Regions from separate parts of the Mesorhizobium sp. WSM4848 genome, predicted to be linked through region 1. Evidence: predicted binding sites of a transcription regulator. Region 1 holds the regulator's gene; the other holds the start of a gene.
The links. The regulator PhoB, encoded in region 1, activates phosphate uptake and scavenging genes when phosphate is short. The targets are predictions, from matches to a motif close to TGTCATNNANCTGTCAT.
Positions count from the first base shown of each region.

Region 2: a site for PhoB is predicted at 13,239-13,255, ahead of AC0L16_RS08530 (esterase-like activity of phytase family protein). Genes of this name have one in related genera too.

Region 1 covers NZ_JBVVPX010000030.1:23,573-38,531, forward strand. Annotated here, with positions in the region: gene pstC (phosphate ABC transporter permease subunit PstC) at 1-386, shown strand, start outside; gene pstA (phosphate ABC transporter permease PstA) at 379-1,992, shown strand; gene pstB (phosphate ABC transporter ATP-binding protein PstB) at 2,005-2,820, shown strand; gene phoU (phosphate signaling complex protein PhoU) at 2,859-3,566, shown strand; gene phoB (phosphate regulon transcriptional regulator PhoB) at 3,583-4,272, shown strand; gene AC0L16_RS23995 (ROK family protein) at 4,323-5,570, opposite strand; gene xylF (D-xylose ABC transporter substrate-binding protein) at 5,836-6,876, shown strand; gene AC0L16_RS24005 (sugar ABC transporter permease) at 7,015-8,346, shown strand; gene AC0L16_RS24010 (ATP-binding cassette domain-containing protein) at 8,440-9,234, shown strand; gene AC0L16_RS24015 (CHASE domain-containing protein) at 9,348-10,991, shown strand; gene AC0L16_RS24020 (YMGG-like glycine zipper-containing protein) at 11,116-11,358, opposite strand; gene AC0L16_RS24025 (hypothetical protein) at 11,439-11,765, opposite strand; gene AC0L16_RS24030 (hypothetical protein) at 11,972-12,154, opposite strand; gene AC0L16_RS24035 (sensor histidine kinase) at 12,343-13,392, opposite strand; gene AC0L16_RS24040 (DUF1328 domain-containing protein) at 13,539-13,706, opposite strand; gene AC0L16_RS24045 (response regulator) at 13,951-14,745, opposite strand.
Region 2 covers NZ_JBVVPX010000006.1:86,444-101,402, forward strand. Annotated here, with positions in the region: gene AC0L16_RS08455 (DUF1993 domain-containing protein) at 1-286, shown strand, start outside; gene AC0L16_RS08460 (hypothetical protein) at 331-741, opposite strand; gene AC0L16_RS08465 (aldo/keto reductase) at 740-1,807, shown strand; gene AC0L16_RS08470 (cysteine desulfurase-like protein) at 1,869-3,134, shown strand; gene AC0L16_RS08475 (histone deacetylase family protein) at 3,153-4,184, opposite strand; gene AC0L16_RS08480 (GNAT family N-acetyltransferase) at 4,193-4,696, opposite strand; gene kce (3,5-dioxohexanoate:acetyl-CoA acetone transferase) at 4,904-5,833, opposite strand; gene AC0L16_RS08490 (aminotransferase family protein) at 5,843-7,222, opposite strand; gene AC0L16_RS08495 (N,N-dimethylformamidase beta subunit family domain-containing protein) at 7,224-8,864, opposite strand; gene AC0L16_RS08500 (ParB N-terminal domain-containing protein) at 9,021-9,269, shown strand; gene AC0L16_RS08505 (SRPBCC family protein) at 9,408-9,893, shown strand; gene AC0L16_RS08510 (alpha/beta fold hydrolase) at 9,920-10,876, shown strand; gene AC0L16_RS08515 (GFA family protein) at 11,067-11,465, shown strand; gene AC0L16_RS08520 (hypothetical protein) at 11,633-11,878, shown strand; gene AC0L16_RS08525 (glycoside hydrolase family 25 protein) at 12,093-13,109, shown strand; gene AC0L16_RS08530 (esterase-like activity of phytase family protein) at 13,315-14,959, shown strand, end outside.

The DNA.
Region 1 (14,959 bases):
ATGTGATCAACGCCGTTCCGCAATCCCTGAGAGACGGTTCCGCCGGCCTCGGCGCGACCAAGTCGGAAACCATCCGCAAGGTGGTCCTTCCCGCTGCCCTTCCGGGCATCGTTTCGGCGATGCTGCTTGCCGTCAGCCGCGCAATCGGCGAAACAATGATCGTGGTCATGGCGGCGGGGCTGGCGGCAAACCTCACGGCGAACCCGCTCGAAGCGGTCACCACCGTGACCGTGCAGATCGTGACGCTGCTGGTGGGCGACCAGGAGTTCGACAGCGCCAAGACGCTTGCAGCCTTCGCACTTGGCCTGGTGCTGTTCTGCATCACACTTTCCCTCAACATCGTCGCTTTGCGCGTCGTCCAGAAATACCGAGAGCAATATGACTGATGCGATCTCGTCATTGGGCGCCGTCGGACGGCCGGTCAGCATTCATACCGACGATGCCGCGAAGGCGCGGCTGAAGGGCCGCTACCGCACGGAAACATGGTTCAAATGGCTTGGCGCCGCAGCCGTCGCGTTGGCCGGCTTGTTCCTTGTGCTGCTCCTGTCGACGATCGTCACGCAGGCGATTCCGGCGCTGCGGCAGAACTATCTGACGCTGCCGATCGATCTTTCAGCGGCCAAGGTCGACCCGGCGAAACTCGGTGAAGTGAACTACGACGCCATCGCTCAGCAAGCGCTTACGGCAAAATTTCCGGATGTGACGAGCCGCCAGGACAAGCGCCTGCTGCGCGGGCTGATTTCCACCGGCACAGGCGTGTTCCTGCGCAAGGATATTGCGGCTGATCCGGGGATGCTCGGAGGAACGGTGGACTACGCGGTTCCACTTGACGATTTTGCCGACCTCTACCTCAAGGGTTTGCTTGCCGACGTCGGTTCGGACGAAGCGATTTCGACAAGCGTCACGCCTTCGGAAACCAGCGGCGACATCGATCTGACCTTCGGCGACGATGCCATGCTGGCGCTGGCGCGCGGCCATGGTGCGACCGAGGGCGAAAACGGCATGCTCACGCTGACGAGCGGCGCGTCGTCGCTGCTGGTCGCGTTCAATGGCGGCACGGTCAAGCTGACCGCGCTGTCGCCTGCGGCCAACGGCACGGTGATCGCAAAGGGTACGGTGATCGAGGCGCTGGAGAGCACTGCGCCCGCCGCGAGCGGCCAGGCATTCCTGCGCGTCATCGAGACGCCGGAAGCATCGCGAAAGATTTCCGACAAGGTGATCGTCTGGCTCGACACGCTGAAGAGCGCCGGCCTGATCGAAAGCCGGTTCAACTCGATCTTCTTCTTCACCGGCGCAAGCCGCGAGCCGGAATTGGCCGGTGTCTGGGGCGCGGTCGTCGGATCGTTCCTGACCATGATCGTAACGCTGGCCATCGCCTTCCCGATCGGCGTTTCAGCGGCGATCTATCTTGAGGAATTTGCGCCCAAGAACCGGCTGACGACGATGATCGAAGTGAATATCAACAATCTGGCGGCGGTGCCTTCGATCGTCTTCGGCCTGCTTGGACTTGCCGTATTCCTGAATTTCTTCGGCATGCCGCGGTCAGCCCCGGTGGTCGGCGGCATGGTGCTGGCGCTGATGACCCTGCCGATCATCATTATCGCCTCGCGCGCTTCGCTGCGCGCCGTGCCGCCGTCGATCCGCGAGGCGGCGCTCGGCATCGGAGCGTCCAAGGTCCAGACCGTATTCCATCACGTCCTGCCGCTGGCGATGCCGGGCATCATGACCGGCACCATCCTCGGAATGGCGCACGCGCTGGGCGAAACCGCGCCGTTGCTGATGATCGGCATGGTCGCCTTCATCGTCGACATTCCCGGCGGCTTCACCGATCCCGCGACGATCCTGCCGGTGCAGATATTCATGTGGGCGGATTTCCCGGAAGCTGGATTCCAGCAGAAGACTTCGGCGGCGATTTTGATTTTGCTGCTGTTTTTGGTCATCATGAACGCCATCGCGGTGATACTGCGCAAGCGCTTCGAGCGGCGCTGGTAAGGAGTAGAGGATATGAACATCATGACGGAAGCCGGCGTTGAGCAGAAACTGAGCAGCGGAACCAATGCCCCTTCGATCAAGATGAAGGGCGAAAAGGTCTCTGTTCATTACGGCGAGAAGCGAGCTCTGTTCGACGTGGATATCGATGTCCGCGAGAACCAGGTGACGGCGTTGATCGGCCCATCGGGCTGTGGCAAGTCAACATTCTTGCGGTGCCTGAACCGAATGAACGACACGATCGATATCGCGCGGGTGAGCGGCAAGATCACGCTCGACGGCGAGGATGTCTACGACCCGAAAATCGATGTCGTCGAGCTGCGAGCCCGCGTCGGCATGGTGTTCCAGAAGCCGAACCCGTTTCCGAAGTCGATCTATGAAAACGTCGCCTACGGTCCGCGCATTCACGGCCTGGCCAGGAGCAAGGCCGAGTTGGACGGCATCGTTGAATCGAGCCTGAAGAAGGCCGGCCTGTTCAACGAGGTCAAGGATCGCCTGCTCGAGTCGGGCACCGGTCTCTCCGGCGGACAGCAGCAGCGCCTGTGCATCGCGCGCGCCATCGCCGTATCGCCGGAAGTGATCCTGATGGACGAGCCCTGTTCGGCGCTCGATCCGATCGCCACCGCCCGCGTCGAGGAACTGATTGACGAACTGCGCCAGAACTACACGATCGTCATCGTCACCCATTCGATGCAGCAGGCAGCGCGCGTGTCGCAACGCACGGCGATGTTCCATCTCGGCTATCTGGTCGAGGAGGGCGCGACCGACAAGATGTTCACCAACCCCGACGACAAGCGCACCCAGGACTACATCACCGGCCGATTCGGCTGAGCGGTCCGGCGGCGAATTTCGAACACGAGGACAGTATCATGGGTGAACACACCGTCGCATCTTTCGACGAGGAACTGGAGCACATCGACAGGCTGATCCGCGATATGGACGAGCTCGCCGCCGCGATGGTCGCAGCCTCGATCCGCGCGTTGCTTGCATCAGACAATGCGATGGCGCAGCGCGTCGTCTCGGACGACGCCATCATGGATGCGCGGCAGCGCGAACTCGACGATAGTGCGATCACGCTGATCGCCAAGCGGCAGCCGATGGCGCAAGATCTGCGCGCCGTGGTTGGCGCAATCCGCATGGCCGGCGATCTCGAGCGCATCGGCGACCTGGCCAAGAACATAGCCAAGCGGGTCAGCGCAGTCGGGCAGAGCGCCACGCCGCGTAATCTGTCGCACGGTATCGACACGATGGCGGATCTCGTTCTTGTGCAGCTCCGCGGCGTGGTCGAGCACTATGTGTCGCGCAATGCCGGCGCGTTGAAAGAACTGCGCGCCGACGACCAGAAGATCGACGTGAAATACACGGCGGTTTTTCGCGAACTCCTGACCTACATGATGGAGGATCCGCGCAACATCACCGCCTGCACGCATCTTCTGTTCTGCGCCAAGAATCTCGAGCGTATCGGCGATCATGTCACCAACATCGCCGAAAACGCCTACTTTGTCGTGACCGGGCAGCAATTGCCGGCGGATCGCCCGAAGCTCGACGAAACGACGATGTCGGCGCCGGCGACATGACAGGAGTGACCGGCCGATGATCGCGCCGCGCATCATGGTGGTGGAGGATGAAGAGCCGCTGGGCGTCCTCCTCCGTTACAATCTGGAATCCGAAGGCTATCAGGTCGAGGTGGTGACGCGCGGCGACGAGGCCGAAATCCGGCTGCAGGAGAACGTGCCCGATCTTCTGGTGCTCGACTGGATGGTGCCGGCGGTTTCCGGCATCGAGCTTTGCCGGCGCCTTCGGGTGCGTCCCGAAACCGAGCGGCTGCCGATCATCATGCTGACCGCGCGCGGCGAGGAGAGCGACCGGGTGCGCGGCCTTTCGACCGGAGCCGACGACTATCTGGTCAAGCCGTTCTCGACACCGGAATTCATGGCCAGGGTCAAGGCGCTGCTGCGCCGCGCCAAGCCGGAAGTGCTGTCCAGCGTGCTCAAGGTCGGCGACATCATGCTCGATCGTGAATCGCACAGGGTCTATCGCAAGAAGAGCGAGATCCGGCTCGGGCCGACCGAATTCCGGCTGCTCGAATTCATGATGCGGCACCCGGGCCGGGTCTTCTCGCGCAGTCAGTTGCTCGACAATGTCTGGGGCGAGACGATCTACATCGACGAGCGCACGGTGGACGTCCATGTCGGCCGGTTACGCAAGGCGGTCAACAATGGTCGCATGCCCGATGTCATCCGCACCATCCGTGGCGCTGGCTACGCGATCAGGGAAGACTAGCTGATATTCAGGTGAGGCCGGCCTGCGAATGGCTGAGTCCTCGTTCGGACTCAGGCCACGTCTCTCCTGATCGTGCCGGACTTGCCTTGTGCGCCGGGCGCAAAAACCTCCTGGTCGACGAAGGTCAACGCGCGCATGGCGCAGCCTTCGCGGATCAGCGGCAGCTCGTTCGGCTCGGTGTCGAAGGAAATCGAACCCGAATGCTGGCCGCCGGCGGTCTGGGCGATGGCCTCGCGCAGGGCCGGCTCGATCAGGTCGAAGGCGGCAGCGCTGGCGCCGACCATGGCCACCGGCGCCGGATCGATCAGCGCGAACAGGCTGCCGAGCCCGAAGCCGAGCGCTTCGCCGGCCTTGCGGTAGGCTTCGCGCTCCGGTCCGTCCGTCTCGCGCGCCCGGGCCGCCAGTGCCCGCATCTCGGCGTCGCTGACATCGGCGACCGGCTCTGCGTTCTCGCTCAATTGCCTTGCGTTGCGCCAGATGGCGTAGTTGCCGGCATAGGCCTCGACGCAGCCGCGCCGCCCGCAGCGGCAAAGCGCGCCGCCCGGCCGATGAATCATGTGGCCGAATTCGCCGCCTGAGGAGTGGGTGCCGGTGAACAATTCGCCCTTCAGCACCAGCCCCATGCCGATGCCGTGCGAGAGCAGGATGGCGATGAAATCATCGCGGTAGCGATCCGGGTGGCGCCAGCGCAGCGCCACGGCCATCATGTTGCTGTCGTTCTCCATGATGGCCGGGATGCCGAACTCGCGTTCCAGAATGTCGGCGAAGGCGATGTTCGTCTGCGGCGTGATCGGCGACCACAACATGGCGCGCGCATGGGAATCGGTGATGCCCTGGATCGCCAGCGCGATGCGGGCGACGCTTTGGACATCGAGGTCGGGATCTTCGAGCCGGCGCCGGACGATGGCGACACATTCGCCGATCAGCGCGTCGCGCGACATGGTCAGCGTGTCCAGCCGGCGCTGTTCCTCGGCGACCACTTGTCCGGCATAATCGATGACGGCGACCGACAGGAAATTCAGCGACAACACGACGGTCAACACCGCAGCGGCTTGCGGATTGAGGCTGAGGCCGACCTGCGGTCGGCCGCGTTTCAGCGAAACCGTCTCGCTCGCCTTGCTCTCGGCCAGGATGCCTTCCTGGATCAGGTCGGAAGAGATCGCCGATATGGTCGAATGGCTGAGGCCGGTGGTTGCGGCGATCTCGGTCCGCGACGGCTGGCCTGCGCGGCGTACCGCCGAAATCACCATCGCCCGGTTGCGCCGGCGCAGATCGTCATGGCGGATTCCGACCGACATTTTTGCTTCTCCTCATCGCCGCGGCCGCTCATGAATCGGAAGCCGTCGGTAATGTCCGACAAATACTGGCAGAAGCAGAAGGGCCTGTCATTATTTATTCCGAGCCTCGAAAAAAAGCCAAACAGGACATCAAAATCCGCCAGAATTGGTGTTGACAGGGCTTCGGCGTTGGACCAGTATTTTTTCGAGGCTCGAAAAAATAGAGGCCTTTGTGCCGGCCTTCGGGCCAGTTGGTCGCGCCCTACGCGGCGCAGGGAGGAATATCATGAAGAGATTCGCAGCCGCCATTCTGGCGGGGGTCGCCATGTCGCTGACGCTCGCGTCGGCCGCGCAGGCCAAGGACAAGGTCATTGGCGTTTCGTGGTCGAACTTCCAGGAAGAGCGTTGGAAGACCGACGAAGCCGCCATGAAGGCGGCGATCGAGGCCGCCGGCGACAAATATATTTCCGCTGACGCACAGTCCAATCCCGGCAAGCAGCTGACCGACGTCGAGAGCCTGATCTCGCAGGGCGCCAACGCGCTGATCATCCTTGCGCAGGATGCCTCGGCCATCGGTCCGGCGGTGCAGAAGGCGCTGGACGAAGGCATTCCGGTCGTCGGCTATGACCGGCTGATCGAGAACAAGGACGTCTTCTATCTGACCTTCGACAACCAGGAAGTTGGCCGCATGCAGGCCCGCGAAGTGTTCAAGGTGGCGCCGGAAGGCAATTACGTCTTCATCAAGGGCTCGGGCGCCGACCCGAATGCCGATTTCCTGTTCGCCGGCTCCATGGAAGTGCTCAAGGATGCCATCGACAGCGGCAAGATCAAGAATGTCGGTGAGGCTTATACGGACGGCTGGCTTCCCGCCAACGCCCAGAAGAACATGGAACAGTTCCTGACTGCCAACGACAACAAGGTCGATGCGGTGGTTGCCGCCAATGACGGCACCGCCGGTGGTGTCGTCGCGGCGCTGACGGCGCAAGGCCTGGCCGGATCCGTCCCGGTTTCGGGCCAGGACGGCGACCATGCCGCGCTGAATCGCATCGCGCTGGGCACACAGACCGTATCGGTGTGGAAAGACGCGCGCGAGCTCGGCAAGAATGCCGCCGAGATCGCCTCGCAATTGGCCGACGGCAAGCAGATGACAGACATTGCCGGCGTCAAGGACTTCACCACGCCGGGCGGCAATGTCGTCAAGTCGCTGTTCCTGACGCCGATTGCCATCACCAGGGACAATCTCAACGTCGTCATCGATGCCGGCTGGATCAAGCAGGAAGAGGTCTGCGCCGGCGCGGCGGCGGGCACTGTCCCGGTCTGCAACTGATCCGCCTTCGCCAAAAAACCTGAAACGCCGCGGCTTCACGCCGCGGCGTTTTTTCAAAGAGTTGTTTTTCCGCGTCTCGCGGGTAATTTCTAAGCTGCTTCCGGCATCCGCGGCAGACGGCAACGGTGGGAGGACATCATGACCGAAACGACTTCCAACACGCCGGCCACGGATACAGCTGTCGATCGGGCGCGGGAATCCGAGCTCAGCCCCTTCGGCCGCTTCCTCAAGGCAACCGAGCTCGACATTCGCATGCTCGGCATGGTCGGCGCGCTGCTGGTCATCTGGGTTGGAATCCACATCCTGTCGGGCGGGCTGTTCCTCACGCCGCGCAATCTCTGGAACCTGTCGGTGCAGACGTCCTCGGTGGCGATCATGGCGACCGGCATGGTGCTGGTCATCGTGATGCGCAACATCGATCTTTCGGTCGGCTCCGTCGAAGGGGTGATCGGCATGGTGATGGGCGCTGCGCAAGCAGAATTCCTCATCCGCGTCATGGGATTCCAGCTTGGAAATCCCTGGATATGGGTCATCGCACTGGCTGCCGGCGTGGCGCTCGGCCTCATCATCGGCGCGCTTCAGGGCTTCATCATCGCCTATCTCGAGGTTCCGGCCTTCATCGTGACGCTGGGCGGCCTGCTGATCTGGCGCGGCATGGCGTGGCTGATGACGAGCGGGCGCACCGTCGCGCCGCTCGATGCCACCTTCCAGCTCATGGGTGGCGGGCCGCGTGGCTCGATCGGGGCGACCGCAAGCTGGATCGTCGGCATTCTCGCCTGTGTGGCCGTCGCCTTGATGCTGCTCAACGGCCGGTCGCAGCGCAAGCGCTTCAAATTTCCGCTGCGCCCGGTCTGGGCGGAGAGCTTGCTTGGTGTTGTCGCCTGCGCCGCCATCCTCGGCGCCGTCTGGATAGCCAATTCCTATCCGTGGCCGATCGGCATCGTTCGCCAGTACGCCCAGCGGAACGGCATCACCATCCCCGAAGGCGGGCTGTTCATCGCCCATGGCATCGCCATACCGGTGCTGATCGCCGTCGCAGTCGGCATCGTCATGACCTTCATCACCAGGCGCACCCGTTTCGGCCGCTACGTCTTTGCCATCGGCGGCAACCCGGAAGCGGCGGAACTCGCCGGTATCAACACGCGCTGGGTGACCATGAAAGTGTTCATGATCATGGGCGTTCTGGCCGCGATCAGCGCGGCGATTGCTTCGGCCCGCCTCAACGCGGCGACCAATGCGCTGGGCACGCTCGACGAGCTCCTGGTCATCGCAGCAGCCGTCATCGGCGGCACGTCGCTGGCCGGCGGCTCCGGCACGGTGCTCGGCGCCATGCTGGGCGCGCTTCTGATGCAGTCGCTGCAGTCCGGCATGGTGTTGCTCGGCATCGATTCACCGCTTCAGAGCGTCGTCGTCGGCGCCGTGCTGGTCGTCGCCGTCTGGCTCGACACCGTCTATCGCAAGCGGGTCTGAGCATGATCCCGAGCCGAAGGTCCGCATCAGCGAAACGTGGACATCCGTTTCGGTCCAACATCATGCTCGGCAAAACCATAGAGAGGAACGATCATGGCTGACACGACTGCTCCCACGCCACTGATCGATATGCGCAGCATCTCGATTGCCTTCGGCGGCATTCGCGCCGTCGACGATGCGTCGATCGACCTTTTCCCGGGCGAGGTCGTGGCGCTGCTCGGCCACAACGGCGCTGGAAAGTCGACGCTGATCAAGATCCTGTCCGGCGCCTACAAGCGCGATTCGGGCCAGATCTTTGTCAATGGCGAGGAGGCTTCGATCGCCAATCCGCGCGACGCCAAGAAATACGGCATCGAGACGATCTACCAGACGCTGGCGCTCGCCGACAATGTCGACGCCGCCGCCAACCTGTTCCTCGGCCGCGAGCTGATGACTGGCTGGGGCACGCTCGACGATGGCGCCATGGAGGCCGAGGCGCGCAAGGTGATGGGCAGGCTCAATCCCCGTTTCCAGCGCTTCAAGGAGCCGGTGGTCAAGCTTTCGGGCGGCCAGCGGCAGTCGGTGGCGATCGCGCGCGCCATCCTGTTCAACGCCCGCATCCTGATCATGGATGAGCCGACTGCGGCACTGGGACCGCAGGAAACGGCGCAGGTCGGCGAACTGGTCATGCAGCTCAAGGCCGACGGCATCGGCATCTTCCTGATCAGCCATGACATCCACGATGTGTTCGAGCTTGCCGACCGCGTCTGCGTCATGAAGAATGGTCGGGTCGTCGGAACGGCGCGCACCGGCGACGTGACCCAGGACGAGGTGCTCGGCATGATCATTCTGGGCAAGTGTCCGCCCGGCGCCATTCCGGGACCAGGCGCACTGAAGATCGCCGCCTGAAGCGTCAAATACCTGTCATGTGATATGCCAGCCGTCATGATGGTTTGGCCGCGCCATTGTGTTGCCACGGGGACTTGCCCATAAGATGGGGAACCATGGGTCGCAGCAGCAGCTTGAAGAAGTTCTTCCCGATCGTCGCTTTCGTTGCCGTCGCGCTGATCAGCCTGACAATGGCGGGATTCGCCTATTTCGCCACACAGGAAGCGGCGCGCATCAAATTCGAGGCGACGGCGGACGACGCCCTCAACCGGATCGATAGCCGCATCGACCTGCATCTGTCACTGCTGCGATCGACACATGCGCTGTTCGAGGCTCGCAATGGTGACATTTCGCGGGGCGAGTTCAAGGCGTTCTTCGATGCGCTTGGTATCAACGACAATTTCGCCGGCCTGCGCGGCATCGGCTTTCTCCGGCTGGTGAGAGCCGGCGACGAGGCAGCGGTCGAGCGTGCTATCCTGCACGACTATGGCGTCAGCGACGCGATCTATCCGGCCACGACAACGCTGCCATGGCGTACGCCCATCACGCTGTTCGAGCCACTGGACCCTTCCAATCAATCCGGCATCGGCTACGACATGTTCACCGAACCGGTGCGGCGCGAGGCGATCGAAAGGGCGATGGCCGACAACCAGCAGCACGCGAGCGGGCGCGTGCAGCTAGGCCAGGAAACAGGAGCTGCGCAGACCTTCACCGGCTTCCTGGTCTTCGTGCGGCTCAACATCGAAACCGCGGCGGACGGCATCGATGCGTCCAGATCCTCGACAACAGGCTTTCTATATGCGGCCTTCCGCGCCCGCGACCTGTTCCAGACCGCGCTCAGCCGGACGCCGCTGCTGCCGGTCAACATCGAAATCTATGACGGCAAGGTGGACGCCGACCATCTTTTGTTCCAGTCGGAAACGCCGCCGGCCTCGAGCTTCGGCGACAGGTTGCTGGTTTCTCGCGAGCTCACCATCGCCGGACGTCCATGGACCGTCCTGTTCAGGCCGACAAGCGCCTTCTCGCAACCTTCCTCGCGCGCCATTCCGGTGATGCTCGGCCTGTTCGGGCTGCTGCTCGCGGGAACCATCGCGCTGGTGGCCCGCTATCAGGAGCGGGCCTATGACGCGGTCTCGCTGCTTCATGAGACGACGGAAAAAAGCCTGCTCGAAAAAGACCTGATGCTGCAGGAGATGAAGCACCGCATCAAGAACTCGATCACGCGGGTGCTGGCGATCGCGCGCCAGACGGCATCGCACGCCACCGACGTCCACGAGTTCTCGTCTTCTTTTTCGGCCCGGCTGCAAGCGATGGCGGCTTCCCAGGACATGCTGACGCGCTCGCGCTGGCAGAAGGCCGATCTTGGCGATCTCTTGCGCATCGAGCTTGGCCAGGTGTTCGGCAAGGAGCTTCCCGACGGGATATTGTCGGGGCCAGAGGTGTTGCTCGACGAGACGACGACGCAAGCGCTCGGCCTGACCTTTCACGAACTGGCGACGAACGCGCTGAAATATGGCGAAACCGGCAATTCGGCCAATACCAGGAACGGCGACTGGTCGCTCAAGGTCGACTGGTCTGTCGAAGGCCACAGGAGCGACCGGACGCTGGTTCTCAGCTGGCGCGAAGCCGGCAAGAAGAAGCTCGAGCCACCTGTCAAAACCGGTTTTGGCACCAAGCTGATCGATTTGAACGTGACGCGCGAATTGCGCGGTACGATCAATCGCGATTTTCACAATGGCGGATTGAGTGTGGAAATCAGGATCCCGCTGTCGGACTGAAACGCTGCCGCAAACCGACCGTTTCCGAAGGCGCCCAAATACAGCGCCCCCAATAAAGCGCCCAAGTAAACAGAGACCGGCTCGTCCGGTCTCCGCTTCCAATGCCTCTTGCGTTTGAAACGGATCAGCAGCGCGCCGTAAACAGACGGCCACGGTTGTCGCGGTACTGGCAATAGCCATTGCGCAGGTTGCGCACCAGCAGGCCGGTACCGGCACCGATGGCTGCGCCCACCAGCGCACCCTTGCCGCCGTCAATCAGGCCGCCGGCCAGAGCGCCGACACCGGCACCGACGCCGACATCCTGCTCGGTGGTGCTGCAACCGCTGACCGCGATCACGGCAACCATGGCAATAATCATCTTCCGCATAGGGTCACTCCTCGCCTTTGTCCTCACTTGTAGCTCCACTCGTCACTTATCATGCGAAAAAGCGTTTTGCCTGCTCGATTTCATTGTTGGCTAAGAGAGTCTTTTTCCGGACGTGCGCCGCTCGAGGCAACCTCAAGATCGGAAATCTCCACGGAAGCGTCGAGCGTGCCGTCCGGGCGCACGTTCCAGACGATCTGGTCGTAATCATCCTCGAGCGCCGGATCGACGGCAAGGCATTTGGCAATGATGCGCGGAGCCTGACCCTGAACATCGTGCAAGGCAAACGGACGCGCGGCGGTGCACTCCTGAGCGGTTTCGAAAACGCTCACCGATACGGGCAGTTCGCGGCACTCGGTCATCGTGTTCGAACAGCCGATGACCAGCAAAACGGCAGCGATATGTTCCATGGCGACGGTCCTCCCGCCATAGAACGGGCCACATCCCTCAAAGTTCCTGCGATGCGGGCTGGCGCGACCATTGGAGAACAGGCCGGCATCAGGCAAGCACGAGCCGCCGGCCGCTTTGCGTCCGACGCTTTTGCATTAAATTGTTATCGCGAAACCGCTGGGCACCCTCGGTTCAAGCCCGAGGGCATGCTTTTGCGCGACATGCATTAGACCAACTGGAACGCGGCGGCCAGGACGGCCACTGCAGCCAGCCCGATTGCGGCGAGGCCGGGGATCGGCAGGGAAGCACCGGGCGACGGCATTGCGGACGCTTCGAGATCCTGAAAGCCGCTCATCGAAACGCGTGCGGCCTGTTCCAGCCTGTTGATGTCGGCAACCGTCAAAGCCATTCCTCCCGTGCGCAGCAACTGCGATCGAAAACGTCATGCGGAGTGGTGTCTGAGAAAAACAGCATCGAACCTTATGGTGAACAGATGGTTAAGCCGGCGCGGCGGGTACCAATTCCAACCCCTTGGCCCAGCCCTCTTGGTCCCCAGCTCTCTTGGCCTCAGCCCTGTTGGGCTCGGCTGTTGCCCGTTCAATCCGTCTCGAAATTGCTGCGAGGAACGACGAGATGATATTCGAGACGATCCCCGGTGATTTCAAGTTTCGCCGTGCCGTTCAACGACGCAGGCACGACGCGCTCGAGCGCGACGCTGCCAAAGCGCTTCTCGCTGGGCTGATTGTCATTGGCGCCGATGGCCTCGGCCCATGTCAGCGACAGCGTTGTCTCGCCAGCGGCAGCCGCCTTTAGGTCGGCCGTCACCTCGACGAATCCGTCGGCTCGCGACAGAGCGCCGTAGCTGACAGAATTGACGGCAAGCTCGTGCATGGCCAAGCCGATATGCAGGGCCGCATTGGGATTGAGGTATGGGTTTGCACCGCGAAAACGCAGGCTGCGCACAGGGTCGGCTCCATAGCGGCCGACCTGGCCGGACACCAGTTCGCGCAGTGCCGCTCCACGCCAGTTGGACGAGGTCACCAAGTCCTGGGATGAGGCAAGCGACTGCAGCCGGCCGCGAAAGCGTGTCAGGAAATCACTGAGCGTGTCCGAATAACGGCTGGTCTGGGTGGCGATGCTCTGGATGATGGCCAAAAGGTTCTTCGAACGGTGGCTGACCTCGCGCAGCAGCGTCTTCAGGGTTTGCTCGCGACGTTTCTGCTCGGTCGTTTCGACCATGGTGGTGACGACGCCCTGCACGGCGCCGCCGTCGTCATGATCTGCGTCTACCCATATTTGGAACCAGCGGACGCCATCGTCGGCAGGAATGCTGAGCTCAAGATGTTCCGGATTGCCGGATGCGACGACCTTGCGTTTCGCCGCGCCGATGCGCTCCGCCTGCGCAAGCGGCAGGATGCCGTTGCTGTCGCCCGTGTCGGAAACCCCCGTGTCGGAAATCCAGGGCGGGCGCATGTTGCGGGCCCAGACGGTTTTCATCTCGCGATCCTGATAGAGAACCGAAATACCGGCATTGTGGAGCGCATGGAGAAGGGCCCGGCCAAGCTGCATCCCACTCTCAGCGGACTGTAAAGCGATGATCTCATCGCTCCGTCCGCCGTCTTTCATGTCTCCGGTCCTCGATTGCATCGGTCAGCTTCATCCGCCCATCCGTGCTGAACGGCTGACGGAAAAATGGGTTCCCAAAAGAAGTCCGCCGAGCGATGTCCGGCTAAGGACACCGCCCGGCGGTAGCTGGAAACCGCTTGAGGGGTGCGGCTCCAGTGTTCGATCGGTCAGGACGCGCGTTTGAACAAGCCCGCAATTAGCGAAATGATCAGGAAAGCGAGGAAGATGAAAAACAATATCTGCGCTATACCAGCCGAAGTGCCGGCGATGCCGCCGAAGCCAAGAGCGCCTGCAATGATTGCAACGACGAGAAATACGAGGGCCCAGTAGAGCATGGTCCATCTCCTTCAAATAGTATGCCAAAAACGTCTTTCGCTGCCGTTTGTTCCAGCATTTCCCGAAAAAGACGATCCCCGGAAAGCTTTCCCGCTCGAATTGGCCCGCTCGAATTGGATCGTCATGCGCAGGTGAGTTGCAAGTGGCGGTCGCCGGCCACAAGCGGCCAGCGTTACTCAGCTGTGGAAAACGGGCGATCAGTGGAACTGTGGAGAAGGGCGCTCAAGGCCGGGCTACCCACCCCTATGCAGCGGCTTTCGCATGCCGGTCGAAGAAAAGCGCCTGGCTGATCAGGGCCTTGACCATCTCCGGATTGAACGGCTTGGTGACGAGGAAGGCCGGCTCCGGCCGCTCGCCGGTAAGGAGGCGCTCGGGAAAAGCGGTGATGAAGATCACCGGCACCGGCGTGGTCGACAGGATCTCGTTGACCGCTTCGATGCCCGAGCTGCCGTCGGCAAGCTGGATGTCGGCCAGCACCATCTTCGGCCGCGTCTTGGTGAACATCGCCACCGCCTCGGCATGGGTACGCGCCGTTCCGACAACGCGATGGCCCAGGCTCTCGACCATTTGCTCGATGTCCATGGCGATCAGGGGCTCGTCCTCGATGATCAGCACATCGGTTGCCACCTGGCGGGAAATCTCGTTGCTGGCCTCGGCAAGAAGTTCGGAGAACTCCTGATCGTCGACGTCGAGGATCTCCGCCGCCTCGTCTTCGCTGAAACCTTCGACGGCGACCAGCAGGAAGGCCTGGCGGGGACGGGGTGAGATCGCGTTCAGATTGGCGGCGGCGCGCTGTTCCCACGCCGACTGCGGGTGTTCCTGCGGAACGCGGATGGCGACCGAGGTGAACAGCCTGGCGAAGACCTTGTAGAGCGCGATGCGATCGTTCGACGCATTCGGAAAGATGTCGACGTCAGCGATGACGGCTTCGAGCATCGCGGCGACCAGCGCGTCGCCACTCTCCTGCGATCCGGAGACGGCCCGCGAAAAGCGGCGCAGGAACGGCAGGTGTGGAGCGATGGTTGCGGATAGGCTCATAATGGACGTCTCCCTCTGACGTAATTGCATATGTTGGAAGCCAAGCTGATGACAAGCCCCGAAAACAAACCCTGAAAACAGAAACGCCGGCTCACCGAAAAAGTTCCGAGGGCCTGGAACTAATACAGGAGGAAGGCGTTTGAAGTCGGGACGGGCAACCAGACGAGGGGGCCGCCTGCTTTGCGTCGTGTATTAAAGGGCGGCAGGGTACTGG
Region 2 (14,959 bases), on a different contig from region 1:
CGAGGTGCCGAAATATGAAGACAACGAGGCGAGCTTTGCCGATCTCCAGGCGCGCATCGCCAAGACCGTCGACCTTCTGGCGACATTCTCGGCTGCCGATATGGACGGCTCCGATGACAGAATGATCGAACTGAAGCTTGGCCAGCGCGAATTCTCGATGGCCGGCATGCAGTATCTGCTGCATCTCGCCATCCCCAATTTCTATTTCCACGTGACCACCGCCTACGACATCCTGCGCCACAATGGCGTGCCGCTGAGCAAGGCGATTTTCATGGGATCGCGTTGAAGAATTGGCGAGGAGATATCCCGGTCGAGCCGGGATATCCGTGACTAACGTGTGGACATTTCGCGAGCGACGCGCGGAAAATCGGCTGGTTTGATGCCGATGTCGGCACGGTCGGCATTGCTCATCGAATGAAGCAGCGCCAGAGCCGCGCGGTAGCGCAGATGTTCCTGTGGACGCGGACGGGCGAACATTTCAGTGAGGAAACCCATGATCGAAGCCCCTGGTTGGTCCTCCCCGAGTCGCAATATAGGCAAATCATGACAATTGTGCAGTGCAGCATTTGCATGGCAGCCATGCCGCACTGATTTTTTGACTTCGTCGAGCGCCTGCTTCGGCCTCTCGGAAAAGGCGCTAGCCCCTGGCGGCGGGGTTGGAGACAGCCCGCGCATTCCTGTATGCTGCGGCTTCCTTCCCGCGCAACCGCGCAAAAGAGTTCCCGCCGGAGAAAATTCCATGCAAAAACGCCGCCTTGGTCGGACCGATCTTCTTGTTTCCCAGATTTGCCTGGGATCGATGACCTGGGGTCAGCAGAACACCCAAGCGGATGGCCACGCCCAGATGGATCTGGCATTTTCGCGCGGCGTCAACTTCATCGATACTGCCGAGCTCTACCCGATCCCGCCCAAGGCGGAGACGCAAGGCTGGACCGAGAAGATCATCGGCAGCTGGATGAAAGCGAAGGGCAACCGCGATCAGGTGATCCTCGCCTCGAAGGTGGTTGGCCGCACCGCCAACACATGGTTTCGCGGCGATCGCCCGTCGAAGCTGGTGCGCGCCGACATCTTCGATGCCGTCGAAAAATCGCTGACCAGGCTCAACACCGATTATCTCGATCTCTATCAGATCCATTGGCCGGAACGGGACGTGCCATGGGGCGCCAATCCGAACCGCGTCGGTGCCGTGCCGCTGCGGGCCGATTCCGCCGCTACACGGGGCGGCGAGACGCCGATTCCCGAGACGCTCGCGGTCTTCGACGAATTGGTGAAGACCGGAAAAATCCGCCATTTCGGCCTGTCGAACGAGAGTTCCTGGGGCGTCATGCGGTTCATCGCCGAAGCCGACAAAGGGGTCGGCCCGCGCCTGGCGTCGCTGCAGAACGCCTATAATTTCGTCAACCGCGGCTTCGAGGTGAATCTTGCCGAGGTCTGCGAGCGCGAACAGGTTTCCCTGCTCGCCTATTCGCCGCTGGCGCAAGGCTACCTGACCGGCAAATACGACCATGGCGCGCGGCCGCAAGGCTCGCGTTCTCAGCTTTTCAACCGCGGCCAGCGCTACGAGACGCCCAATGCCGCGGAGGCGCAGCTCGAGTACAACGAACTGGCGCGCTCTTTCGGCATGGAGCCGGCATTGTTTGCCAACGCCTATGTCACAAGCCGGCCCTTCGTCACTTCGAGCATCATCGGCGCGACGACCCTTCCGCAGCTCGAAATGGCGCTGTCTTCCGCCGATGTCGTCTGGACCGAGGATATGCAGAAGGCGGTCGACGCAATCCACCAGCGTGTCGGCAACCCGTGTCCGTGAGCTGCTTCCCGGCGATTGCAAGGTGCGATTGCTCAACGATTACAGTAGGGAGAGGGAAAAAGTGAATTTTCCGATTGAGGTCGTGCGCGAGAAATTTCCGGCACTGTCGCTGACCGACAAGGGCCGTCGCCGCATCTATCTCGACAACCCAGCCGGCACGCAGGTGCCGCAAGCGGTCGCCGACGCGGTGTCACGCTGCCTGCTGACCACAAACGCCAATCTTGGCGGCTTCTTCGAAACCACGGTTGCGGCGCAACAGATCGTCGACGACGCCCATGCGGCGATGGCCGATTTCCTCGGTGCTGCAAGCCCGCAGGAAATCATCATCGGCGCCAACATGACGACACTGACTTACCACATGTCGCGCACCCTCGGTCGTACGATGAAACCCGGTGACGAGATCGTCCTCACCCGCATGGACCACGAGGGCAACGTATCGCCATGGCTGCAACTCGCCGAAGATCTTGGCCTCGTCGTCCGCTGGCTGGCTTTCGACCAACAGAGCTGGCAGATCGAGGAGGCGGCGCTGGCTGCGCTGCTCACCGACAGGACGCGGCTTGTCGCCTTGAAACACGCCAGCAATCTGACCGGATCGGTCAACCGGGTGAAGGCGCTGACCCGCATCGCCAAACAGGCCGGTGCGCTGGTCTATGTCGACGCCGTGCAGTTCGCGCCGCACGGCCTGATCGACGTCAGGGACCTCGGCTGCGATTTCCTGGTCTGTTCTGCCTATAAATTCTTCGGGCCGCACATGGGCATAGTGTGGGGCAGGCTCGATGTCATCGACGCGCTAAAACCGTACAAATGCCGCTGTTCGTCCAATGCTCTGCCGGAGCGCTTCGAACTCGGCACGCCGCAGACTGAGTTGATGGCCGGATTGACGGCCGCGATCGATTACTTTGCGGAGCTGGGCGGAACGGTAGGCGAGAATGCGTCGCGCCGCGCCAAGATCGCCAGGGCGTTCGAAATATCAATCGCTTACGAAAACCAGTTGACGCAAAAGCTGATCGACGGCCTGTCGGCCATTTCGGGCCTGACCATCCACGGCATCACCGATCCGGCGCGTGTCGGAGAGCGCGTGCCGACGGTTTCGTTCACCGTCGACGGCATCGTGCCGGAGACGATCGTGCGGCAGATGAATGCGGAAAACATCTTCCTGTGGTCCGGCCACAACTATGCCTGGGAGATCGTTCACCAGCTTGGCATTCCGGCCGAGCAGGGTGTCGTGCGCATCGGCATCGCCCATTACAATATGGCGTCCGAGATCGACGAGACGCTGGAGAGCGTGCATCGGGTTATCGCGATGCTACGGCAGGAGCGATCCTGACGCGGCATCCGGCTGATATCACCGCTTCTTGCCGCCGCCGAACCCGGTGAGGAAGGCAGTAAGATTGTCGCCGAGTTCGTCGCAGAGATAGCCGCCTTCCTGGACGATCACCGTCGGCAGGCCAAGGCCGGCGATAGCCTCGCCGATGCGCGAGAAGCCCGGTGTTGTTACAGAAAGTCCGCCGAACGGATCGCCTTCGAAGGCGTCGAGGCCGAGCGCCACGACCACCGCTTCTGGCGCAAAGGCGCGGATGCGCTGGAACGCCACGTCGAGTGCTTCCAGGAACGCGGCATCGCCGGATTTGCGCGCCAGCGGCAGGTTAAGATTGTAGCCGAGACCAGGCCCTTCGCCGCGCTCGTCGGCATGACCCCAGAAGAACGGATAGAAGCGCACCGGATCGGCATGCAGCGAGACGGTGAGCACGTCCGGCCGTACGTAGAAAATGCCTTGCGTGCCGTTGCCGTGATGCAGATCGACGTCGAGGATCGCCACCCGCGCAGCTTGCTTGCGGAGCACCTGTGCCGCGACCGCCGAATTGTTGATGAAGCAGAAGCCGCCGGCGACATCGGCAAAGGCGTGGTGGCCGGGCGGACGGCAGAGCGCATAGGCAGCCGGCGCGCCCCCCATCACCGCCTCAGCGGCCTCGACCGCGCTCCAGGCGCTCCACAGTGCGCTCCGCCACGTCTCGCCGGAGATCGGGCAAGCGGTGTCGGCCATGTGGTAGCCGGCCTGGCCGACCGCCGAGGCCGGATAGGAGCCGCCCCGCGCGATCGGATGGATGTTGGGGATCACTTCGGCCGAAGCGCCTTCGATGCGCTGCCAGCGCGCGAAGATGTGCTCGAGAAAATCGAGATATTCGGGCGTATGCACAGCGGCAACCGGACCAAGCCCGTGATCTCTCGGCCGTTCGATCGTGCAGCCGGCAGCCTTGGCGCCGGCGAGCAGCCGTTCGACGCGTTCCGGCTTTTCCGGATTGGGCTTTTGGGCGCCGCTGGAGAGGAACGCCTTGGGATCGTGGCGCTTCTGTTCTTCGGCATAGAAGGCTTTCATGATTTCCCTCATTCCTCTGGCGCATCGGCGAAGGCAAAGAACGCGTCGCCGACGATCTTTTGCACCTGCTCGTAGCTCGACCAGGCAATGCCCAGCCTTTCGTAGAAGGCCTTGGCGGTTTGATTGTCGGTATCGACGGACAGTCTGAGATAGGCGCCGCCCTCTTTCCGACATTCTCTCGCGACACGCCGCAGCAGGCGTTCGCCGATCCTGCGGCCGCGAAACCGATCTTCGACATAGAGGTCCTGCACATAGACGCCGGGCCGCCCCATCCAGGTCGAGAAGATTGGGAAATGCAGGCACAGGCCGGCGAACTCGCCGCCGACTTCGGCGATCAGCGTCGAGAAGGCAGGTTTTTCGCCAAAGCCGTAGGTGCGCAGGTCTTCAGGCGTTGAGGTGATTTCCTGATGCGCGCCGGTATGGGTTCCGAACCGCAGGAGTGCGGCGTGGATGGTTTCGACGTCGTCGATGCGGCCGGGGCGGATGATGATTTTGGGTAAATCGGCAGTCACTGGAGGTTCGGCGCCCAGGCACCCCCCTCTGTCCTGCCGGACATCTCCCCCGCAAGGGGGAGATTGGCAGCTTTGCTCTTAGCGTCTGTCCTGCAACGTTGACGATTGGCGGAGACGACTGGGACATCCGATCTTCCCCCTTGCGGGGGAGATGGCCGGCAGGCCAGAGGGGGGTGGGACGGAACGCAACCATCTCAAATCATCGTCTCAGAACGCTACCCTATCGCCGCCCTTGAGCGCCAGCATCTCGCGCGCCTCATTGGGCGTGGCGACGTCCAGCGACAGCCCGTCGAGCACGCTGCGGATGCGGCGCACCTGGTCGGCATTGGACTTTGCCAGCTGGCGGCCGTCGTAAAGGCTGTCCTCCAGCCCGACGCGGACATTGCCGCCCATCGCCGCCGCAATCGAGATCATTGGCATCTGGTGGCGCCCGGCGGCCAGCACCGAAAACTGGTAGCTGTCGCCGAACAGTTTGTCGGCGATGCGCTTCATATGGACCAGATTGTCGGGATCGGCGCCGATACCGCCGAGAATGCCGAACACGAACTGGATGAACAGAGGTCCCGACACCAGACCTCGATCGCGAAAATGCGCCAGTGAGTGGAGGTGGCCGACATCGTAGCATTCGAATTCGAAGCGTGTGCCACAGCCCTTTCCAAGTCTTTCGAGCACGGTCTCCATGTCGGCAAAGGTGTTTTTGAAGATCGTGTCGCGTGTCGCTTCCAGCAGCTTGGGCTCCCAGTCGTGCTGCCACTCCCTTGGCCGGTCGAGCATCGGGAACAGCGCGAAATTCATCGAGCCCATGTTGAGCGAGCACATTTCGGGCTCGGCCCTGAGCGGTGCGGCCAGCCGCTGGTCGAGCGTCATCAGCGAGGAGCCGCCGGTGGTGATGTTGATCACCGCTGATGTCGCCTGCTTGATGCGCGGTAGGAACTGCATGAACACATCAGGATCAGCGGTCGGCCGCCCATCCCCGGGGTCGCGGGCGTGAAGATGCAGGATCGAGGCGCCGGCTTCGGCAGCAGCGATTGCGTCTTCGGCGATCTGGTCCGGCGTCACCGGCAGATGCGGCGACATCGACGGCGTGTGCACCGAGCCGGTGACGGCACAGGTGATGATGACTTTTCGCGGCGCCATCGCTCGCTCTCAGCCTTCGACCGGCAGGTCGAGTTCGCCGGCCAGCACCTGCAGCGAGTCACCGATGATGGCGACGATTTCGCCGATCTGCTCAGCCGTGACGATCATCGGCGGCGCCACCATGAAATTGTCGCCGTCGACGCCGCCCTTGACCTTTCGCCCATAGATGATCAGGCCGCGCTCATAGGCGAGGTCGAGCAGGCGCTGGGTGGCCTTCTTCGCCGGTGCGATCGGCCGCAGCGTATCGGGGTCGGCGACCATCTCGGCGCCTAGCAGCAGACCCTTGCCGCGCACATCGGCGACGAACGGAAACCGCCTGGCCAAGCCCTTCAACTCAGCCATCAAAAGATCGCCCATGTCAGCCGCATTGGGGATCAGGTCGAGACGATCCATTTCGCCAAGCACGGCGAGCCCGGCGGCGCAGGCGAGCGGATTGCCGGCATAGGTATGGCCATGCTGGAAGCCGCCGGAGGCGAGCAGCGGCTGCACCAGCCGCATCGGTGCGGCCAGCGCGCCGAGCGGCGCATAGCCCGAGCCCAGCCCCTTCGACAGCGCGACGATGTCGGGCTTGCAGTCAAAATGGTCGCCGCCGAGGAATTTGCCGGTGCGGCCGGCACCGCTCATCACTTCGTCGTGGATGAGCAGGATGCCGTAGCGGTGGCAGATTTCGCGGATGCGCGGATAATAGCTGTCCGGCGCCACCAGCGCCGCGGTGGCAGCGCCGCCGACCGGCTCCATGATGAAGGCGAGCACGCTTTGCGGCCCCTCGGCGAGGATCTTCTCCTCCAGCATGTCGGCGTAACGGATGCCGCGCTGTTCCATCGAGAGATTGTCGCGGTCGCGCCAGGCGGCCGGCGCCGGCACGGTCGGCATGACCTGCATCATCGGCGCAAAGGTTTCGGCCAGCGCATCGTCGCCGGTGACGGCGAGCGCCCCGAGCGTGCCGCCATGATAGGAGGGAAAGCGCGTGATCACCTTCCAGCGGCTGGCCTGTCCGGTGGCGACAGCCCATTGCCGCGCCAGCTTGACGCAGGATTCCGTCGCTTCCGAACCGCCCGAGACAAAGAATATCCGGTCCAGGCCTTCGGGCAGTTTTCCGGCCAGTTCCCGTGCCAGGTCCTCGGCCGGCTCGTTCTCGAAATGCAGCCGGTAGGCGAAGGTGGCGCGATCCATCTGCCGCTTCATCGCATCGAGCACGTTGCGGTTGGAATGACCGATATTGGCGACCATCGGTCCGCTCGATCCGTCGATGAAGCGGCGGCCGTCCTGCGTCCAGATGTAGATGCCTTCGGCGCGGTCGACCAGCGGCCGGCGCAGGCTGGACAGATAGAACAGATGCGACGGCAGGGGCGTCTCGGTATCCGGGGCAGGGGTCTGGGACTTCAGCATGTCAGGACTTTCCGAGATAGCGGTCGAGAACATTCCTGGTGACGCGCTCGACCATCGCGTCCTGCCTTAGCAGGCCGGCGACCCATTCGCAGCTTCCGGCGTGGAACACCTCGCCCTTGCCGCGCGGGAAATTGACGATCATGCCGTTGCCGCGCTTGACCTTTTCGAGATTGGCGTCGCTCGCCTCGCCGAACAGTGTTTCCGCGGTGAAGCGTCCGTCCTCGTCGCCGAGAAACTGGTGTTCGAACGCGATGTCGGCGCTCTCCTCGACTTGCGCAGCCAAGCCGACCGCCAGAATTTCCAGCCCATCCGGCGCGCCGCTGTCGGGCGTCGGGTAGGGCAGGCCGCCGTGGATCTCGTGGTCGAGCCCGTCGACCTCATAGCCATAGACATGGCTGTCGGCGCCGAGCAGGTCGCCGTAATAGATGCCTGTGCCGGCGAACGCCCAATGCTCAGGCCGGTAGACCGGAAAGCCGCGCACGCCGCGCGGCGCGCAACCGCCCCAGCCGGCGTAGAGGCCCCTGGTCGCATTGAGCCCGAAGGTCGTCGCACCCGGCCGGCCGATTTCCGGTGCTTCCCAGGAATTCGTGGCGCGGGTCACGTCGCCGCCGCGATAGACCGGATCCTCGGCGCGGGCGCGGTATTTGTAGCAGACCTGCCGGTGGCCCTCGTCCTCCAGCCTGGTTTGCCACATGAAATTGCCGGCGAAGCGCGCCGCATGGCCGCCGCGCTCGACATAGGCGTCGACAGCGTCGCGCATCTCCCAGGTCCAGTATTCGTCATGGCCGACGAAGACGACGCAGTCATAGCCGTCGAGGATTTCGGGCGAGAAATGCAATTCGTGCTGGCTGGCGAGATCGACCCCATAGCCGGCACGCTCGGCAAAACGAAAGAAGTGGCTGTCATAGCTTGCCCAGCCGGACGAGGCGTATTTCTTCGAATGGCCGGTGGCGAGGGCCCATTCCATGTGCGGATAGCGCGGCACGGTTTTGGGCGGCACGGCGACCTCGAGCGGCACGCGCGGCGCCTCCTTCGGCAGAACAACAAAGCCGCGGCACCATGGCCGCTGCGTCGACACCATTGGGGCATACTGGTCGCGGTTCGGGCCGGTGATGCCTTCGTAATGATTGGAGCCGCCCCAGGTGTTGTAGGCAAGCCAGGTGCCGGTGGCTGCGACCTGCAGCACACGACCCCGTTTCTTGCCGGGCTGCGGGGTAACGATGAAAAGATGGTGGCAGCGGACCGGCTTGCCATCGCGGCCATCCGCCGTCAGCGTGACTCGGTAGGCCCCGGATGGCCAGTCGTCGCCGACGCGGATTTCAAACGAAGCGTCCCAGCCGCAGCCCACGACCGAACATTGATCGGGTGTATCCTGCCAGCGCGCCGCGATCCCGGCCTTCTCGAACATTTTCGTCTCGATGCCGCCGTCGCGGACGATCGCCATGCTGAAGCTGGAGGCTATTGAGCTGGCATGCAGCGTCACCGTCTCGCCCCGACGGTATGAGAAACGGTCACTGTAGCACCAGATCTCTCCGCGTTCGCCGTCCATGCCCGGCCATTCCCAGTAGTGGCCTCGCACCGCTTGCCGGCGCTGGTGGAGCGTCAGTCCGAAATCGGGGAATTCGGTCGGCAAGTCAGTCATGGCTACCGGCATGATCGAAGATCGCCATTTCGGCCATCTGCCCGGCAAGCGTCAATCGGAAACGATCGGGCCAGCGATAGCTGACAGCCGGCCTTGGCCTTGCCTGTCAAACCGACTATCTCTCAAAAGGCGGCCTTTTCCGCCGCGGGAGCCGACATGCTGAGAGTGCAAAAGGTCAGGGTGGACGACATCTACGTGCCGACCGCGCGCAGGAAGACGCTGCATCCCGAGACCGTCCGGCATCTTGCCGAGGACATTCTGGAAAACGGCATGAAGACGCCGATCCAGGTGCGCCACGACGGCAAGCGCCATATCCTGGTCGAAGGCCTGCACCGGCTGGAAGCGGCGAAATGGCTCGGCGAGATCGAGATCGACGCCTATCTGGTGCAAGCCAAGCGCCACTGAGCTCTCATTCGGCGTCCGCGGAAATCGGCCTGGCGAAGTTTTTCGCGAGACCGTGTCGGGCTGCGCGTTGCCCGCTCGTCCTTGAGACGGAAACCGGCATTCAAGCCAACTCTTTAGCAAGCAAGTGAGGAGACCATCATGACGACCAAGCTCGACATCGCCCCCAGCTCCGACCGCGAACTGGTTCTTGCCCGCATCCTCGATGCGCCGCGCGAGAACGTCTATCGCTGCTGGACCGAGCCGAAGCTCGTGACGCAATGGTTCGCGCCAAAGCCGTGGACGACGCCGCGCGCCGAAATGGACGTGCGCACCGGCGGCTCCAGCCTGGTCGTCATGGCCGGTCCCGACGGCAACGAATTCCCGAACCCCGGCGTCTTCCTCGAAGTCGTGCCGGGCAAAAAGATCGTTCTCACCGACGCCGACACAAAGGCCTGGGAGCCGTCCGAAAAGCCGTTCATGACGGTCGTGCTGACCTTCGAGGATGAGGGCGAGGGCAAGACCCGCTACATCGCCCGGGTTGCGCATTGGTCGGTCACTGACCGCGAAGAGCACGAGAAGATGGGCTTTCACGAGGGCTGGGACCAGTGCGCCGACCAGCTCGAAGAAGTCGCCAAGCGGCTTTGATATCGACGGGACGCAAGGAGACCGAGATGTCCAGATCGATGTTTTTCGCCATTTTCGCCTCGGCCGCAGCACTGTTCGCCGCGCCGGGCGCCACCAAAGCCGAGGAGGCAAAGCCCGCCATGACCACCGAAACGAAAGCAATGCCGAAGCCGGCGAAATCCGGCCTGCTGCCGATCAACGGCCTGAATTACTATTACGCCGTCTATGGCAAGGGCGAGCCGCTGCTTCTCTTGCACGGCGGGCTCGGCACCATCGATATGTTTGCGCCGATCCTGCCAAAGTTTGCCGAGAACCGCACCGTCATCGGTGTCGACCTGCACGGTCACGGCCGCACCGCGCTCGGCGACCGGCCATTGAGCCTCGAGGCGATGGGCGACGACATGGCGGCGATCGTCAAGGCGCTCGGCTACGAGCAGGTCGATGTCATGGGCTATTCACTGGGCGGCGGCGTCGCCTTCCGCATGGCCGTCCAGCATCCCGAGGCCGTGCGCCGGCTCGTCCTGGTTTCGACCGGCTATGCCGCGGACGGCTTCTATGCCGAGATGCGCGGTCAGCAGGCGCAGGTCGGCGCGGCGATGGCCGACATGATGAAGGACACGCCGATGTACAAATCCTATGTGGCGGTCGCGCCGCATCCGCAGGATTTTCCAAAACTGCTCGACCAACTCGGCGCCTATATGCGCAAGGACTACAACTACTCCGCCGATGTGCCGAAGCTGAAGATGCCGGTCATGCTGGCGTTCGGCGACAGCGACATGTACCGGCCCGAGCACGAGATCAAGTTCTATCAGATGCTCGGCGGCGGACTGAAGGACGCCGGCTGGATGCGCGAGAACCTGTCGCAGAACCGCCTGGCCATCCTGCCGAACCGCACTCATTACGACGTATTCTTTGCGCCGGAACTGACAGCCGCCGCGCTGCCCTTCCTCAATGGCGAGACCAAGGTGAAGACTTGGGACGAGATCGTCAGCGAAACGAACTGACCGCCTGACACCTGCCTGCCGGCCGTCTCCCGCGAGATGGCCGGCAACGCTTGTTACGCGTCGTGCCTGAGCACGCCGCAAGTTCCGCCTGCCGCATCACGCCAACAGATGGCGCCATCAAAGCTTTTCAATTGACGCTGCTATGCCGGCAGCTACCTTGCCGTCAATCCTGGGAAAGAGGGGTGCAGATATGGCCAGGTATCAGGGTGGCTGCCTGTGCGGGGCAGTGCGTTACCGCACTGAGGCCGCGCCGATCAACGAGCGCGTCTGCCATTGCCGGCTTTGCCAGAAGGCGCTCGGCGCTGCCTTCAACGCCCGCGTGCTGTTCCGTATCGACGATGTGACCATTGACGGGCCGGTGGCGACGGTGAATTCCTCGCCCGATCTCAAGCGCGGCTTCTGCCCGGGCTGCGGCACGACGTTGTTTTCCCGGCGCGACTCCGCCGGTATCATCGGCGTCACCTCAGGCTCGCTCGACGACCCTTCGATATTCAAGCCGCAGATGCATATGTGGACCGCCTCGAAGCAGCCCTGGGTACAGCTCATCGACGGACTGCCGCAATATGAAGGCGCCCCACCCCCGAATTGAAGCACAGGCGAACTGAAGCACAGGCGAACCGAAGCACAGGCGAACTCAAGCACAGGACGTGCCCAATTTTTTCTTCCGGGACACGAGATAGTCGGCAAAACGTCATTGGCGAGCCATCATTGCCACCTATCTATTGCTTGCGGGTCGGCAGTCGAAGGAGGCGACGGATGAACGACAGAATCAACACCCTGGATGAGCTTTTGAGCGATCCGATGGTCAAGCTGGTGATGGAGCGTGATCGCGTGCAGCCGGCCGAGCTTCGCTCGCTGCTTGAAGAAAAGGTTCGCCGGGATGATGCGCCGGTCAATCCCGTCACTGATCGCCCCGTCACCGACCGCCCTGCCACCGATCGCGCCGTCCCGCCCGCTCATATGGTAGCCGAGAGCTGTCACAATCTATGGTTGTGCGGCTAGGCAGCGGACCTGCAGGCGTCGGCGATCCTTCGCGCCCTCCTGCGGCATTTCCAGGCTCTCACCGCTGCGGTGATAGAGCGAGCGCCTTGCCCAGCTCCTCTGCCCTAACAATTTGATTCAAACTTTGTTGGTAATTTCTCGTTAGTAATCCGGACTGGTTTGTCCGGCGGCGTTGTCTTGCCCTCGGTCTGTTGTGTTCTGCGTACAGGTCCAGATGCGGTTATCAGGCGTCGTCATCTTCTCGATCGCGTCACTTTGCCTTGCCGGCTGCACATCCACGTCCGGCGTCGACGCGCTGCAAGTGCCGTCCAGCGAGACGACCAGCTCGGTTGTGCGGCCGCCCGCGCCGGTGGCGTCGGTCGGCGTTGCCGATGCCGAACCCGACTTTGCGCCGGAGGAGGTGACGGAGCAGACTGTGGCAATGGCCACTCCGGAGCCTGTGGAAAGCGTCGAACCGCCCGCCGAGCCGATTGCCCTGGTGGCGCCGACGCGGCTGGCACGGGCAGCACCGATGCTCGCCGAGCCGGTCCAGCGCTATCGTTTCCGCGACGCCAAGCCGATCAATTTCGGCAGGGCCTCGCCCAGGCACCTCGCCGTTCACGGCGTCGACGTCTCGCGCTGGCAGGGCAACGTGAACTGGGCGAAGCTGCGCGCGCAGGGCGCGAACTTCGCCTACATCAAGGCGACCGACGGCGGCGATCACCTCGACCCGATGTTCAGGAAGAACTGGCGCAATGCCGACGCCGCCGGCCTCAAGCGCGGCGCCTATCACTTCTTCTACTGGTGCCGCACCGCTAGTGAGCAGGCTGACTGGTTCATCCGCAACGTGCCGAGGGTCGAGGGTGCCCTGCCGCCGGTGATCGATGTCGAATGGAACGGCGAATCCAGCTGCAAGCGGCGGCCGTCGCGGCAAAAGGTGCTGGAGAAGATGCAGGTCTTCATGGACAAGCTCGAGCGCCACTACGGCCAGCGGCCGATCATCTACACCGCGCCTGATTTTTACCGCGACAATCTCAGAGGCGCATTTCTGGACTATCCGTTCTGGCTGCGCGCGGTGGCACAGCACCCCTCAAAAGTCTATCCCGGCCGCAAATGGGTGTTCTGGCAGTATTCCGGCTCCGGCCTGTCGCATGGGGTGAGGGGCCGCATCGACCTCAACGTATTCCACGGCGACGAGCGAGCCTGGCGGAACTGGGTTGGCGGGCGGCAGATGGTGGCCGAGGCGGAGTAGGGCGTCCTTCCGGGGCTGGAGCTTCTTGCTGTTCGCGCCCGGGGGGCGCTGATTGCGACCGCAGAAAGCTGCCATTTGCAGGCCAGTATGAGGTGAATATCGACGGACCCTGACCGCCTGTCGCGGAAGTGTCATCGATCCGTCATCGCTTTGAAATGTCGTTCCCCCAAATCAGGTGGCTTCCATTCGAACAGGAGACGCCGCCGTGCCCCGCCATTCCGCGCTTTTCGTCCTGACGGCAGCGCTTGCTGCCTCCGTTTCGCTGCCGGCCCATGCCGACATGATGTTCAACCGGGTCGCGAGCTTCGCAGTCGCCGGTAACCTGCCGGCGGACGTCGAGAAGACCACGCCGACTTCGTCCGAGATCATCACGGCGAGCGAAGACGGCATGACGCTGGTTTATTCCGATAGCCCGCTCGGTGCGGTCGGCTTCATCGACATCGCCGATCCCAAGGCGCCCAAGGCCGGCGGCATCGTCAAGATAGACGGCGAGCCGACCTCGGTTGTGGTCATCGGCGGCAAGGTGCTGGCCGGCGTCAACACGTCTCAGAGCAAAGCCAAGCCTTCGGGCAACCTCGCCGTCATCGATCTTGCCTCCAAGGCGATCGAAAGCACCTGCGATCTCGGCGGCCAGCCGGACTCGCTGGCGTTCAGCAAGGACGGCAAGTTTTTGGCCATCGCCATCGAGAACGAGCGCGACGAGGAACTGAACGACGGAGAAATTCCGCAGATGCCGGCGGGCGACCTCAGGATTTTCACGCTTGCCGAAGGCCAGCCTGATTGCGCGACGATGAAGACTGTCAACCTGGCTGGCATTGCCGAAGTCGCTGGGGAAGATCCGGAGCCGGAATTCGTCGCCTTCAACGAGGCCGGCGAGATCGCGGTCACGCTGCAGGAAAATAACCACATCGCCATCGTCAACGCCGAAACCGGTGCGATCGTCACCCACTTCTCCGCAGGCTCGGTCACGCTGGACAAGATCGACACCAAGAAGAACGGCGCCTTGTCCTACGATGGCAAAATCGAAAACGTCGCGCGCGAGCCCGATGCCGTGAAATGGCTCGACAATGACCGCCTCGTCGTCGCCAACGAAGGCGACTACAAGGGCGGCTCGCGCGGCTTCACGATCTTCAGCAAGAAGGGCGAAATCCTCTACGAATCCGGTCCGTCCTTCGAGTACCAGGTCGCCAATGCCGGCCATTATCCAGACGACCGCAACAAGAAGGGCGTCGAGCCGGAAGGTCTCGAGACCGGCGCGTTCGGCGAAGACAAGCTCGTTTTCGTCGCTTCGGAACGTGGCTCCGTTGTCGGCGTCTACAAGGACACGGGTGCGGAGCCTCAGTTCGTCCAGATCCTGCCGTCCGGCATCGGTCCGGAAGGCCTGGTCGCGATTCCGTCGCGTAATCTCCTGGTCACCGCCAACGAGGCCGACCTGGTCGAGGACGGCCTCGCCCGCTCGCACGTGATGATCTACGAACGCTCCGAGGGTCCCGCCACTTACCCGATGATCACGGCAGAGCTCACGGCAGACGGCACGCCGCTCGGCTGGGGTGCGCTTTCGGCGCTCGCGGCCGGCGACACTGCCGGCAAGCTGTTCGCTGCCTCGGACTCGTTCTACGCCAACGCGCCCTCGATCTTCGAGATCGATGCCGCCCAGACGCCGGCGCTGATCACCGGCAAGACCATCGTCACGCGTGGCGGCCATCCTGCACAGAAGCTCGATATCGAGGGTCTTGTCGCCGACGGTGAAGGCGGCTTCTGGCTGGCCAATGAAGGCGATCCGGCAAAGCTCGTCCCGCACGCCATCCTGCGCGTCGACGACAAGGGCGAGATCAAGCAGGAAATCGGCT